Regions from separate parts of the Brasilonema angustatum genome, predicted to be linked through region 1. Evidence: predicted binding sites of a transcription regulator. Region 1 holds the regulator's gene; the other holds the start of a gene.
What was found. Region 1 encodes HrcA, which represses chaperone genes, less so after heat shock. Its sites were predicted from a motif close to TTAGCACTCNNGANTCNNGAGTGCTAA; they were not measured.
Positions count from the first base shown of each region.

Region 1 (6,102 bases):
GCATGAAAACCGGATTTTTCAGTCCTTTAATGAAACGGCACTCATGTACCTACCAAACCCAAAGAACGAAGATTTTTTGTCAATATAATATAGTATAGGATTTTTATTAAAACTTCATGGTAGGCAAACCTTCCGAACCATCGATTATCCAAATTAACGTTGAAGAACTGGCACAACGCTTATCTTCAGGAGAGCCAATTCAGCTTGTGGACGTGCGTGAACCACAAGAGGTGGCGATCGCTCACATCAATGGCTTTGTCAATTTACCTTTGAGTCAGTTTCCTGACTGGGCAGATCAAGTCAACACCCGCTTAGATCCCCACGCTGAAACTCTTGTGCTGTGTCATCATGGCATTCGTTCTGCTCAGATGTGTCAGTGGTTAACTGTTCAAGGCTTTTCAAATGTAAAAAATATTATGGGTGGAATTGATGCTTACTCAACTCTGGTTGACTCTTCCATTCCCCAATACTAGCTGCTGTTTTGCATTAAGCGGATATAGGACTCATATTTGATTTTTGTGAAATTAGGTACATTTGATCTTAAGCGTTCCCCATTCCCCTTCGGGGAAGACCTCCGGTCTCGCTGCGCTAACGCCAGTCCCCCAATCTCCTGCGGAGACGCTAGCCCCTAAGGGGGCGCTGCGCAAACGCGCTCCGTGACGGAGACCGCCAAGACGGGGGCTGGTCTCACCTGTTAAGCGTCCCCCCTGTCTTCACGAGTAAGTTCATAAATCAAACTGGATTTCTATATGTAGTCTGCTAAGACTGACGATTTTAATTTGCCTATGCTATCCTCTGTACAAGCTAGGATAGCTTTAAGTGTTAAGTGGTAAATATTTGTATTCTACCTATGTGCCTTTTTTGGCTGTTCAGGAAATTCGTAACTTGAAATACAGAGATTTCAATAAACTTATGCAAGTATGCATAAGTAGGGGCTAATTTACTTCAATCCAAAAGCTTTTTTCCAGCAAGTTACCTGTATTAATAGTAACTTTACTCAAGGCAGTACAGTGTCTTTACTTTTCTTTACTTCTTTTTGCTTATTGTTGTACAAGCAAAGTGCTTGTGATCTTGCTTTACTATTATTAATCCTTATTTAATTTAGAGTTATCTCTAAAAATTTTTTCAAACTTAGCTTACAATTCGGCTTCGGTAAAAAACTCCTTATGCAAGTCCAGCTTACAAATCGTCAACAGCAGATACTTGGGGCAACAATACGTCATTATATAGCCACAGCAGAACCTGTTGGTTCTAAAGCTCTTGTTGAAGAGTACAACCTTGGTGTTAGCTCAGCAACAATTCGCAATGTAATGGGTGTGTTGGAAAAAGTTGGCTTACTGTACCAACCTCACACTTCTGCAGGACGCGTCCCTTCTGACTCTGGCTACCGTATTTATGTTGACCAGTTGATAACACCTTCTGAAACTCTAGCACGAGATGTAGAACTATCACTGCAAAAACGCCTTAAATGGGAAGATTGGAGCTTGGAAGCTCTTTTGCAAGGAGCAGCTCACATTTTAGCAACTTTGAGTGGTTGCATCACCTTAATCACGATGCCGCAAACTGCGACAGCAGTGTTGAGACATTTACAACTAGTGCAAGTAGAAACGGGACGGGTGATGTTGATTGTGGTGACGGATGGATATGAGACACATTCTGCATTGATGGATTTACCGCAAGCCTCGGAAGATTCACAACCAGATGCAGAAGTCATCGACCGCGAGTTACAGATTGTCTCTAATTTTTTGAATACTCACTTACGGGGACGCAGCATAGCTGAATTAGCCAACCTGAAATGGAGTGAATTAGCCCACGAGTTCCAAATCTATGGAGAATTCTTAAAAAAATCTCTTGCAGAATTCGCCCGTCGCACTATCACACCATCTGCAACACAAATTATGGTTCGCGGTGTTGCGGAAGTTTTGCGTCAGCCAGAGTTTTCGGAATTACAGCAAGTGCAAATGCTCATCCATCTGTTGGAAGAAGAACAAGACCAACTGTGGCGGTTAATATTTGAAGAACAGCCGGAAGCGGAGGTGGTTGGTAAGCCACGAGTCATGATTCGTATTGGTGCAGAAAATCCTCTAGAACCTATACGCACTTGTTCGTTGATTTCTTCGACCTATCGCCGGGGTTCTGTATCATTAGGTAGCGTGGGAGTTCTCGGACCAACGCGTCTAGATTACGAAGGTGCGATCGCAGTAGTAACTGCTGCTTCTGATTACCTTTCAGAAGCTTTCAGTTATTTCAATCCCCAGTAGGACTTGTAGCAGGACAATCGCTGAATTAATCAAAACTAGCTTGAATAATGGTTAGAAAAATTACTTTTGGAGCGCTATGGCTGGGATTTATTGTCTATGTCTTTTTATTTGCCCCTCCCGATCAACCTGATACATTCGATTTGATTAAAGATCTTTCTACTGGTCAGTGGCAAGGAATAAACCCCCTGATTATAGCACTTTTTAACATCATGGGCATCTGGCCTATGATTTACAGCTGCTTGGTATTTATTGATGGTAGAGCACAAAATATTCCTGCTTGGCCTTTTGCTAGTGTTTCGTTTGGAGTAGGGGCTTTTGCATTACTACCTTACTTAACCTTACGGGAACCAAATCAAGAGTTTCCTGGCAGCAAAAATGCTTTTCTCAAGATATTAGATTCTCGCCTAACAGGTATTGCTCTGGCGATCGCCACAGTTATCTTAATTGCTTATGGTGTAGGACAAGGAGATTGGGGAAATTTTGTTCAGCAGTGGCAGACAAGCCGCTTTATTCATGTGATGAGTTTAGATTTTTGCCTGCTTTGCTTATTGTTTCCAGCCTTGTTGGGAGATGATATGGCGCGGCGAGATATCAAGAATCCTCAGTTGTTCTGGTTGATTGGATTAATTCCGCTGTTTGGTCCGTTGATTTATTTATGTATACGTCCACCATTGCAAGAAGCAGCTGACAACATAATACAGAGTCAGCAACAAAGCGCCATAAATTAAGATTATGAGTCGAAAAATTGCTCTTTGGTTACTGTGGGTTGGATTTATCGCCTACCTTTTGTTGTTCGCTCCTCCACTGCATTTAGAGGAAACTCTGACGTTACTCAAAAATATCTTTACTCTAAATTGGGCAGATGTAAATCCAGTTCTCCTCTGTTTGTTCTCCCTTGTTGGGATCTGCTTGTTCATTTACAGTGGTGTTCTGTTCTTTGATGGTAGGATGCAGTGGATTCCTTTCTATCCTTTTGCAATAGCGTCCATTGCTTCAGGTACGCTTGGTCTTATACCTTATTTGGCTTTGAGGGAAGACAATCAACAATTTTCTGGACACAAGGATGCTTTTTTAAAGCTGTTGGATTCTCGCTTTTTTGGTATTGCTCTGAGTTTAAGCACTGTTGGTTTGTTTGCTTATGCAATTCTTGGGGATTGGGTAGGATTTTGGCAGCAGTTTTTGGGCGATCGCTTTATCAATGGTATGAGTTTGGCATTTTGTTTATTTTGCCTACTCTTCCCAACCGTCTTAGGCGATGATATGGCGAGACGGCATTGGAATAATCCTCAAGTGTTTTGGGCAGTATCACTTGTTCCTCTGTTCGGTCCACTTGTGTATCTTTGCCTGCGTCCACCGATACCGGAAAATGTTGCGCAACAAAGACCAGCATCTTTTGGCAGCAGTAGAGTGCGATAGGCTTTGGAGTGTAGCTGATACTAGGGTATGAGCTACACTCCAAAGCCAGTAAAATATAAAGTTATGAGTGTGAGTTTAATAGAAGTAACGAAGGAAAACTGGATTCAATGTATCAGGCTTAAACTTGCACCTGAGCAAGAAGGTTTAGTAGCATCAAATGTAGACTCAATTGCAGAATCAAAATTTGAGCTTCACTATGTGCCAAGGGCAATTTACAACAACGAAAATGTTGTTGGTTTTCTCATGTACTGTCCTGAGATACTGGTGTTTAGACTAAAAACAAGCGATAGGCATGCAGGCGTCTGCGCTCCGCGCAATCGCCAAAAAATAGTTATTTTGTACTAAAACCAAGCCAGAATGCACTGGTGTAAAAAATAGAGGGTTATCTGCGGTTGAAGCAGGCACCCTCCAACGGAAGATGAGAGAAGAACCACCAACGCTCACCTTTCGCGCTGGGAACTTGTAGCTAAATTAAAGACTTTTCGTAAAGCTAAGGACGCAACATTTGAATTGCTGGACGCGGTTTTAATAACTCGTAATGCTTACAGTTTGGCTGATTTTTCCCTATCCCAGTCTTCCGTAGAAAATGGTCAAGCTTCTATGTTCGCGTCCCTTGCGCGTGTCCCCTTGGGACTCAGCCTTACAAGATTGTAGACCTCTGCGTCATAAATTAATGAAACTTTACATAGAACAAATGCCAAAAGCTGGTCGGATCGTACTTGCTGGAGACCATACAGCATGGCCACGACCAGACGCAGTCACTGATCCAAAATGCAAAATGGTATCACTTAAGCCTCTGCTAGAACTTTACGGGTAGCGAATCGAACCCCTTGAAGAGCAGACTTTTATGTTTTGTTGGAATAGCTTGCTTATCCGGATCGAAGCTGAGATTCGGTAGTCTTCTAAGTAATGTGGTGAAGCAAATAGTTAACTCCATGCGAGCTAAAACGGATCCCAGACAAAAGTGAATGCCTGAACCAAACCCAAGGTGTTCGTTGGGCGATCGCGTAATATCGAAAACCTCCGGTGAGTCAAACTTCTCGGGGTCATGATTCGCCGCCCCAAGCCCCAGTGCGATGACGCTACCCGCCGTGATGTCCTTACCGCCAATCGTCAGGTCTTGTTTGGCAATCCGAAAGAAAAAAGGAACGGAGGTATCGAAACGGATCATTTCTTCAACAGCGGAATTGATCAGAGTCGGATTTTTTTTCAGTTTTTGCAGTTGATCCGGATGACGCAGCAGTGCATTCACCCCATTGGAAATCTGGTCTGTGATGGTCAACAGACCTGCACCTAAGATCTGAATGCATAGAGATGAGATTTCCTCAAGATTAAATCCCTGCTCAAGGTAGGCCACACTCAGCAGGCTAATCATGTCAGTTCCGGGTTGCCGACGCCGTTGTTCAACCAGTTGCCTGATTAGTGCAGAAAACTGTACGGCAGCGAGGTCTGCATGAAGTGCAAATTCTTCAATTTCAATATTTGAGCCGCCCGGTGCACCCCAAAAGGTGCTTATATCCGATGCCCATTCGAGCAGGTTCGCTCTGTCGGTTTCTGGCACACCAAATATCTCAGGAAGAATGAACAATGGTAGTGGTACCGACAAATCGGATACAACATTCATGCAGCCGTGATTTTGAACGTTATCCAACAATTGATCGGTGGTGTTGTGGATAATGGCACGCCAGCTTTCCAAAGCACGAGTTGTAAATCCCTGATTGGCTAACTTCCGCAGTCTGGTGTGATCCGGTGGATCTTGCTCAACCATTATTTTTGTTACCAGATGAAGGAAATTCTGGATTAGGTTGACATCCAAATTTTCTAACTGATTGATAAACAACGCTGTGCGGTCTGAACTCAAACGCTCATCCTGTAAAGCCGCCTTAACATCTCTATAGCGTGTCAAAATCCAGTAGCCAAAAGACTCACAATAGTGAACGGGGTCTTCTGAACGCATCCGTTTGAAGAGTGGATAGGAATTGACCAAAGCTGATGGTGCAAACAGATCATAGGTTTGCTGGTTTGCTTTTGCTGGCATATTCAAGTGTTGTGAATTCATTTGCTTAACCTCAATAGCGGAGTGAACTAAAAAAAATTTAGGTAGTCACGCTTTAGCCTCATATCATGTCCGGTTAAAAACTTATCATTAAGGGGCAGGGGGCAGGGGGAAAGAAAGTTTTAAGGTATTTTAACTGCTTTACCCATTGGTAACAAGTTAAAAACAAGTTAATTTTGTCAATAGACCTAAATATAAAAATTAATTTATATAGGAATGATAATCAATAAAAAGGGTAGAACCAAGGTTGATGACCTCGGTACATAACTATATGCCACCGTTGATTAACTGATATCTTGCAACGTTACGAGTCAACCACTAATCTTTATAAAAAATAGTGTTTAAATATACTTCCAAAGTATATTCCGT
Region 1 is NZ_JCACKO010000031.1:33,369-39,470, forward strand. It holds gene AC5JM2_RS07850 (rhodanese-like domain-containing protein) at 117-473, shown strand; gene hrcA (heat-inducible transcriptional repressor HrcA) at 1,167-2,261, shown strand; gene AC5JM2_RS07860 (DUF2834 domain-containing protein) at 2,309-2,989, shown strand; gene AC5JM2_RS07865 (hypothetical protein) at 2,994-3,677, shown strand; gene AC5JM2_RS07870 (hypothetical protein) at 3,705-4,022, shown strand; gene AC5JM2_RS07875 (cytochrome P450) at 4,477-5,736, opposite strand.

Region 2 (6,102 bases), on a different contig from region 1:
ATCAGAACTTATGCAGGCTCAGAAATTCGCCATTATCAATGGTGATGACTTCGGCTTTTCACATGGCGTTAACCAAGCAATTATCAAAGCGCACAAAGAAGGAATACTGACGAGTACCAGCTTAATGGTTACAGGTGAGGCATTTGATGAAGCGGTTGATTTTGCACATGCTCACCCCAGCCTAGGAGTTGGTTTGCACTTGGTTTTGGTGTGTGGTCGAGCTGCGCTGCCACCCTCGCAAATTCCTCACTTGGTTGATAATGCAGGTAATTTTCCATACGGTGCGGAAAGAAGCGGGTTGCGCTATCAGTTCAATCGGTCAACTCACGAGGAATTGCAGCGAGAAATCCGTGCTCAATTAGAAAAATTTCGCTCTTCTGGGTTGCGCCTTTCCCATGTAGATGGGCATTTGCATATGCACATGCATCCGTTGGTACTGCGTATCCTAGTTGATTTAGCCGATGAATTTGACATTCGAGTTATCCGTCTTCCTCATGAAGAACTGGGGATGAGCCTGCGGCTTGATCGTCAGAACTTACTAACTAAACTGGTTTGGGCGGGGGTATTTGGTGGACTGCGCCGCTACGGTGAGAACTTGCTCAAATCAAAGAGTATTGGTTTTGCTGAGCGCGTTTACGGGTTGCTGCAAACTGGTTCTGTGACTGAGGAATACTTGCTTGGTCTCATACCCCAAATTGAGGCAACGAGAGTGGAAATTTATTGTCATCCAGCGATCGCCATACCTGGCGAACCGCTGAATGGCCCATCAGGGGCAGGTGAAGTTGAACTCGCGGCTTTATTGAGTGGGCAGGTGCGTGAGGTGCTGGCTGCTAAGGGATTTGAATTGACGAATTTTGATCAACAAAGAACTCATAGCAAGTAGCGACTCAATGAGCTTACACCTATTCCTCTGTACAAGTTCAAAGAAATATCACTTTGTCCTATTGGCAAATTAAGTGAGTGTGGGAACCGAATTAGCGATCATGAACTCGGTTCACCCTAGTGGGAACGGTCTGCCAGAAGGCTATCGGGAAGTCTTCTGGTGGGCGTCTAAGCCTGTGAAACTCTAGCTGAACACTACCTCACCAGAACGTCTGAAACTCTTTCTCCCCTACACAAGATGCACAAGATACTGTTTTCAAGTCAGCCATTCATGGGCGATCGCCCACAAACCTTGCCATGAAAATAGATTTTCATGCTTGCCATTCATGAGAAAATCTCACAAACCTTGCCATGAAAATGTCTTTCCTTATACCCTTATACTCCTACACCCTTACACGCCTACACCCATACAAGCGAAATCTTCTTAAAATCCCGCGTCCTTGAGGCGGGGAAGCGCTAGGTTGTTCGTATCCTTTGCAAGACAATGAAGCTTAAAAAGAGGATGATCCCAATGGTCGTAACAAGTATTTGTACCAAGGTCATATTTTGTAGTCTCATTGCCAACACGTTGCAAATCAAAGCAATTGACCAAAGAGTAAGCGCAGCATGGCGTTGAGACAAGCCCCAAGCTAACAAGCGGTGGTGCAGGTGGTCTTTGCCAGGGGTACTAAGAGGATTTTTTCCCGCCATCAGGCGTCGGATAAACACTTGAGTGGTATCGAGTACTGGTAATAGCAAAAACAGAACCGGTGCGACCAGAGAGACAGCCGTCGGTCCTTGGAGATTACCTAAAATACTAGTAGCAGCTAGTACATAACCAAAAAAGTAGGCCCCAGCATCACCCATAATAATGCGCGAAGGATGGAAGTTATGGCTCAAGAAGCCCAACGCCGCCCCTCCCAATGCCGCCAGAACTAACGTCGCTGCCGCACGGTTGGGAACCTGAGCAGAAACTGCCAATAAACTTATAGCGGTGATAAAGCTTACTCCCCCCGCCAAACCGTCCATGCCATCCATTAAGTTGATGGCATTCGTGATCCCAACTACCCACAGTACTGTTAGTATTACTGATAGTGTAGAGTCGATGGGAGTCCCAAAAGAGAATTCTATGGTAATACGATTAGCAACCAGCAACAGAGCTGTGAGTATCTGAATTAACAATCGAACCAGAGGGGGTAAGCCAAATTGGTCATCAATAAAGCCCACAAGAACCAGTATCGATCCCCCTAGAAGAATCGTCTGTACCTCAGCCAGTACTCTTTCGAGTTCAATAGGTCGTAAGAGACTGGCTAATACCACGGCAGCAATCACTCCTGCATAAATAGCTAGACCTCCTGCATTAGGCAAAGGTTCTCGGTTCAGCCGTCGCGCATTCGGTTGGTCAGCCCAACCTACTCGCAGGGCAAACTTGCGAACTGCTGGAATCAAGCGCCAAGTGACAGTACCAGCTAAAAGAAATGTAAATACTACCGCCAACCAGCCGGAACCGCTAGGGTCAGCAATACCGAGGGAACGAAGGGAGCTGTATATGTTCATCTCCCGGTTTAACCATTAGTGTCAGTATCAATAAGCATCAACTGTATGTTAGTGAATTTTTTCCTAACTATCTGTAACTTCATAAGAAGTTGCTTCTAATATAGAGTCATTCTGTGAGAATAAAGTGTCTGAGTAAGGCCATAACACCTTAAGTCTGTGCTGGAGTGGGGTGTAGAGTAGAAAGATTATTTTTTATTTTGTCTTTTGAAATTTAAATTGTCACTGGTCTTTAGTCCCCAACTTCAACTAATTCCGCAAGGACTTATCCAGCGCTAAATTGTTCCAAGGCAACTAACTGCAAAGTTGCTGCATTTTATTCCAGTCAGAATGCTTAGGACGTAGCCGTGCTGTAGGCATAGCGCTTAGGATATATCCGAAGGATGACTAAAAGTGATTAGCACTCTTGGCCAGTGAGTGCTAAATTGTCTATTGGAAGCGCACGAGAGAACACAAAACATGGCAAAAATTGTTGCATTTAATGAAGATTCGCGGCGGGCCTTAGAACGAGGCATCAACGCTCTTGCCGATGCGGTGAAAATTACCCTAGGACCAAAAGGTCGCAATGTTCTTTTGGAGAAAAAATTTGGGGCACCCCAAATTGTTAACGATGGTATCACCGTTGCCAAAGAAATTGAACTAGAAGACCCCTTAGAAAACACTGGCGCAAAACTGGTTCAGGAAGTGGCGTCAAAAACTAAAGATGTGGCTGGAGATGGTACCACCACTGCTACTGTGTTGGCGCAAGCGTTGATCAAAGAAGGTTTGAAGAATGTTGCCGCAGGTACCAACCCTATTGCCCTGAAGCGGGGAATTGACAAAACCGTCGAGGCGTTGGTGCAGGAAATTGCAGCAGTGGCGAAGCCAGTAGAAGGTGCGGCGATCGCTCAAGTTGCGACAGTCTCGGCTGGGAACGACGAAGAAGTCGGTCAAATGCTGGCTGAAGCAATGGAGAAAGTTACCAAAGATGGTGTGATCACTGTTGAAGAATCTAAGTCCCTGACAACGGATTTAGAAGTTGTAGAAGGGATGCAAATAGACAGGGGTTACATCTCCCCCTACTTCATCACCAACAACGAACGGTTGACGGTAGAATTTGAAAATGCCCGCATCCTGATTACTGATAAGAAAATCAGCAACATCCAAGAGTTGATTCCAGTTTTGGAAAAGGTAGCCCGTAATGGTCAACCTTTGCTGGTTATCAGTGAAGATGTAGAAGGAGAAGCTTTGGCAACTTTGGTGGTGAACAAAGCGCGGGGAGTGCTAGCTGTTGCCGCGATCAAAGCCCCTGGATTTGGCGATCGCCGCAAAGCATTGTTGCAAGATATTGCGATTCTCACCAATGGACAGCTGATTTCTGAAGAAATTGGCTTAACCTTGGATACCGCTTCTTTGGAAACCCTGGGAACTGCCCGGAAAATCACGATTGACAAAGAAAACACCACCATCGTTGCTGCTGGTGACAACACAAAAGCAGACGTGCAAAAGCGAATTGCTCAAATTCGTAAACAACTAGAAGAAACCGATTCAGACTACGATAAAGAAAAACTGCAAGAGCGCATTGCTAAACTAGCTGGTGGAGTTGCGGTGATAAAAGTGGGTGCGGCAACAGAAACCGAACTCAAAGATCGCAAACTGCGGATTGAAGATGCTCTTAATGCTACTAAAGCTGCTGTGGAAGAAGGTATTGTTCCTGGTGGTGGAACAACACTGATTCATTTGGCGAAAAAAGTACAAGAGTTTAAAAACACTCTTTCCCTAGAAGAACAGATTGGCGCTGATATTGTGGCGCGAGCGCTCGAAGCCCCATTGCGTCAAATTGCAGATAATGCTGGCGTTGAAGGGTCGGTTATTGTCGCCAGAGTGCGGGACACTGATTTCAACATCGGTTACAACGCCGCTACTGGGGAATTTGAGGACTTAATTGCTGCTGGTATTATTGATCCTGCAAAAGTAGTGCGTTCAGCTATCCAAAACGCTGCTTCCATCGCTGGAATGGTTTTAACCACTGAAGCAGTCGTGGTCGAAAAACCTGAGAAGAAACCCGCAGGTGGTGCGCCTGACATGGGCGGCATGGGCGGCATGGGCGGCATGGGCGGCATGGGCGGCATGGGCGGCATGGGCATGATGTAGTTCTGTTGACCATATAAATTTCACCCTTGGTGGGCACTGCCCACCTTTTTTGTTAACCACTGAGCGCTCATGGTCGAAAAACTTGCTATGCCAAAATTGGACTCTATCATTAAGACTAATTAATTTCCCCTATACCCCTATTCCCTTACCCCCCTTTTTCTTGACATACTATTTATTTAGTAAACTAAATGACAAAATTAGCACTTGCACACGCAGCTATGTTGATGATTTAATAGCCATGTCCAAAGCTAACTCATCGCTAATTTCATGTCATTTTTTTCCAGAGCCTTGCCTTGAACCACAACTTGTGATAAGTACATTACACATTCTGGATATTAAACTGAAGATAGGACATAGTGTTAGTGCTATGTTCTTAGGGCTAATTCCGCCAAATGTTAAATAGGAGAATATATGGAACCAATTATTGCCATAGTCTTAGTGCTTATAGGGTATGCATTAGGATCGGCAAAGCTTATTAATCAGGGAAATGAAGCTTTGGTTGAACGTTTGGGGCAGAAGCATCGCATACTTAAACCAGGACTCAACTTTATTGTTCCCTTGCTCGATCAAATTGTCATGGAGGATACGACCCGAGAGCAAGTTTTAGACATCAAGCCTCAGAACGTGATCACCAGAGATAATATCTACTTGGAAGTGGATGGAGTTGTTTACTGGCGCGTCAGAGATATAGAGAAAAGCTTTTATGAAATTGACGACTTGCAGCAAGCACTAACAAACTTGACTACAACTACGCTTAGGGAAGTCATTGCCCAGAATACCTTGGAAGATGCCAACGCCGCCAGAGCAGGCATGAACACTGCCTTTCTGGCTCAGTTGAATCACACAACGGCGCAGTGGGGAGTTGAAATTCTGCGGGTAGATATTCAGAGTATTACACCACCTGAGAGTGTTCGCAAATCAATGGAAGAGCAGCGAGCTGCTGAAATTACTAGCCGTGCTGCGATTTTAGAAGCAGAAGGGCAGCAACAAGCTGCAATTAAGAAAGCACAAGGAACAAAAGCCTCAATGCAGCTCATTTCTGAAGCTTTACGTTCTAATCCTGAAAGTAAGGAAATTCTGCGCTATCTCGTGGCTCAAGATTACATCAATGCCAGCTACAGACTGGGTGAAAGCGAGAATGCCAAAGTTGTCTTTGTAGACCCAGGCAAAGGTGCTGAGATGATGGATTTGATTTCTTCGATGACACACGAAGAACATGCCAACAATGGCGACAATGGTTCTACTTAGTCTGATGGCTGGACTTGCGAAGATTGTCGCAAAATTGCATCAGCAACCAATGATACATCGCGCATTTCTTTAACATCGTGAACTCGCAGGATATCAGCACCATTAAAGATAGCAGCACAACACGCAGCTGCTGTTCCCCAGACTCGTGCTTTCGGATCTGGCTGATTTAAAATACGACCAATGAAACTTTTACGAGATGCTCCTACTAAAATAGGACACTTAAGTTGACGCAATTGGGGTAAGCGGCGCAAAATTTCTAAATTTTGCTCATAGTTCTTGGCAAAGCCAATCCCTGGATCGATGATA
Region 2 is NZ_JCACKO010000020.1:38,012-44,113, forward strand. It holds gene hpnK (hopanoid biosynthesis-associated protein HpnK) at 11-883, shown strand; gene AC5JM2_RS05140 (MraY family glycosyltransferase) at 1,339-2,418, opposite strand; gene groL (chaperonin GroEL) at 2,875-4,548, shown strand; gene AC5JM2_RS05150 (SPFH domain-containing protein) at 4,960-5,796, shown strand; gene folP (dihydropteroate synthase) at 5,793-6,102, opposite strand, start outside.
Region 2: a site for HrcA is predicted at 2,813-2,839, ahead of groL (chaperonin GroEL). Genes of this name have one in related genera too.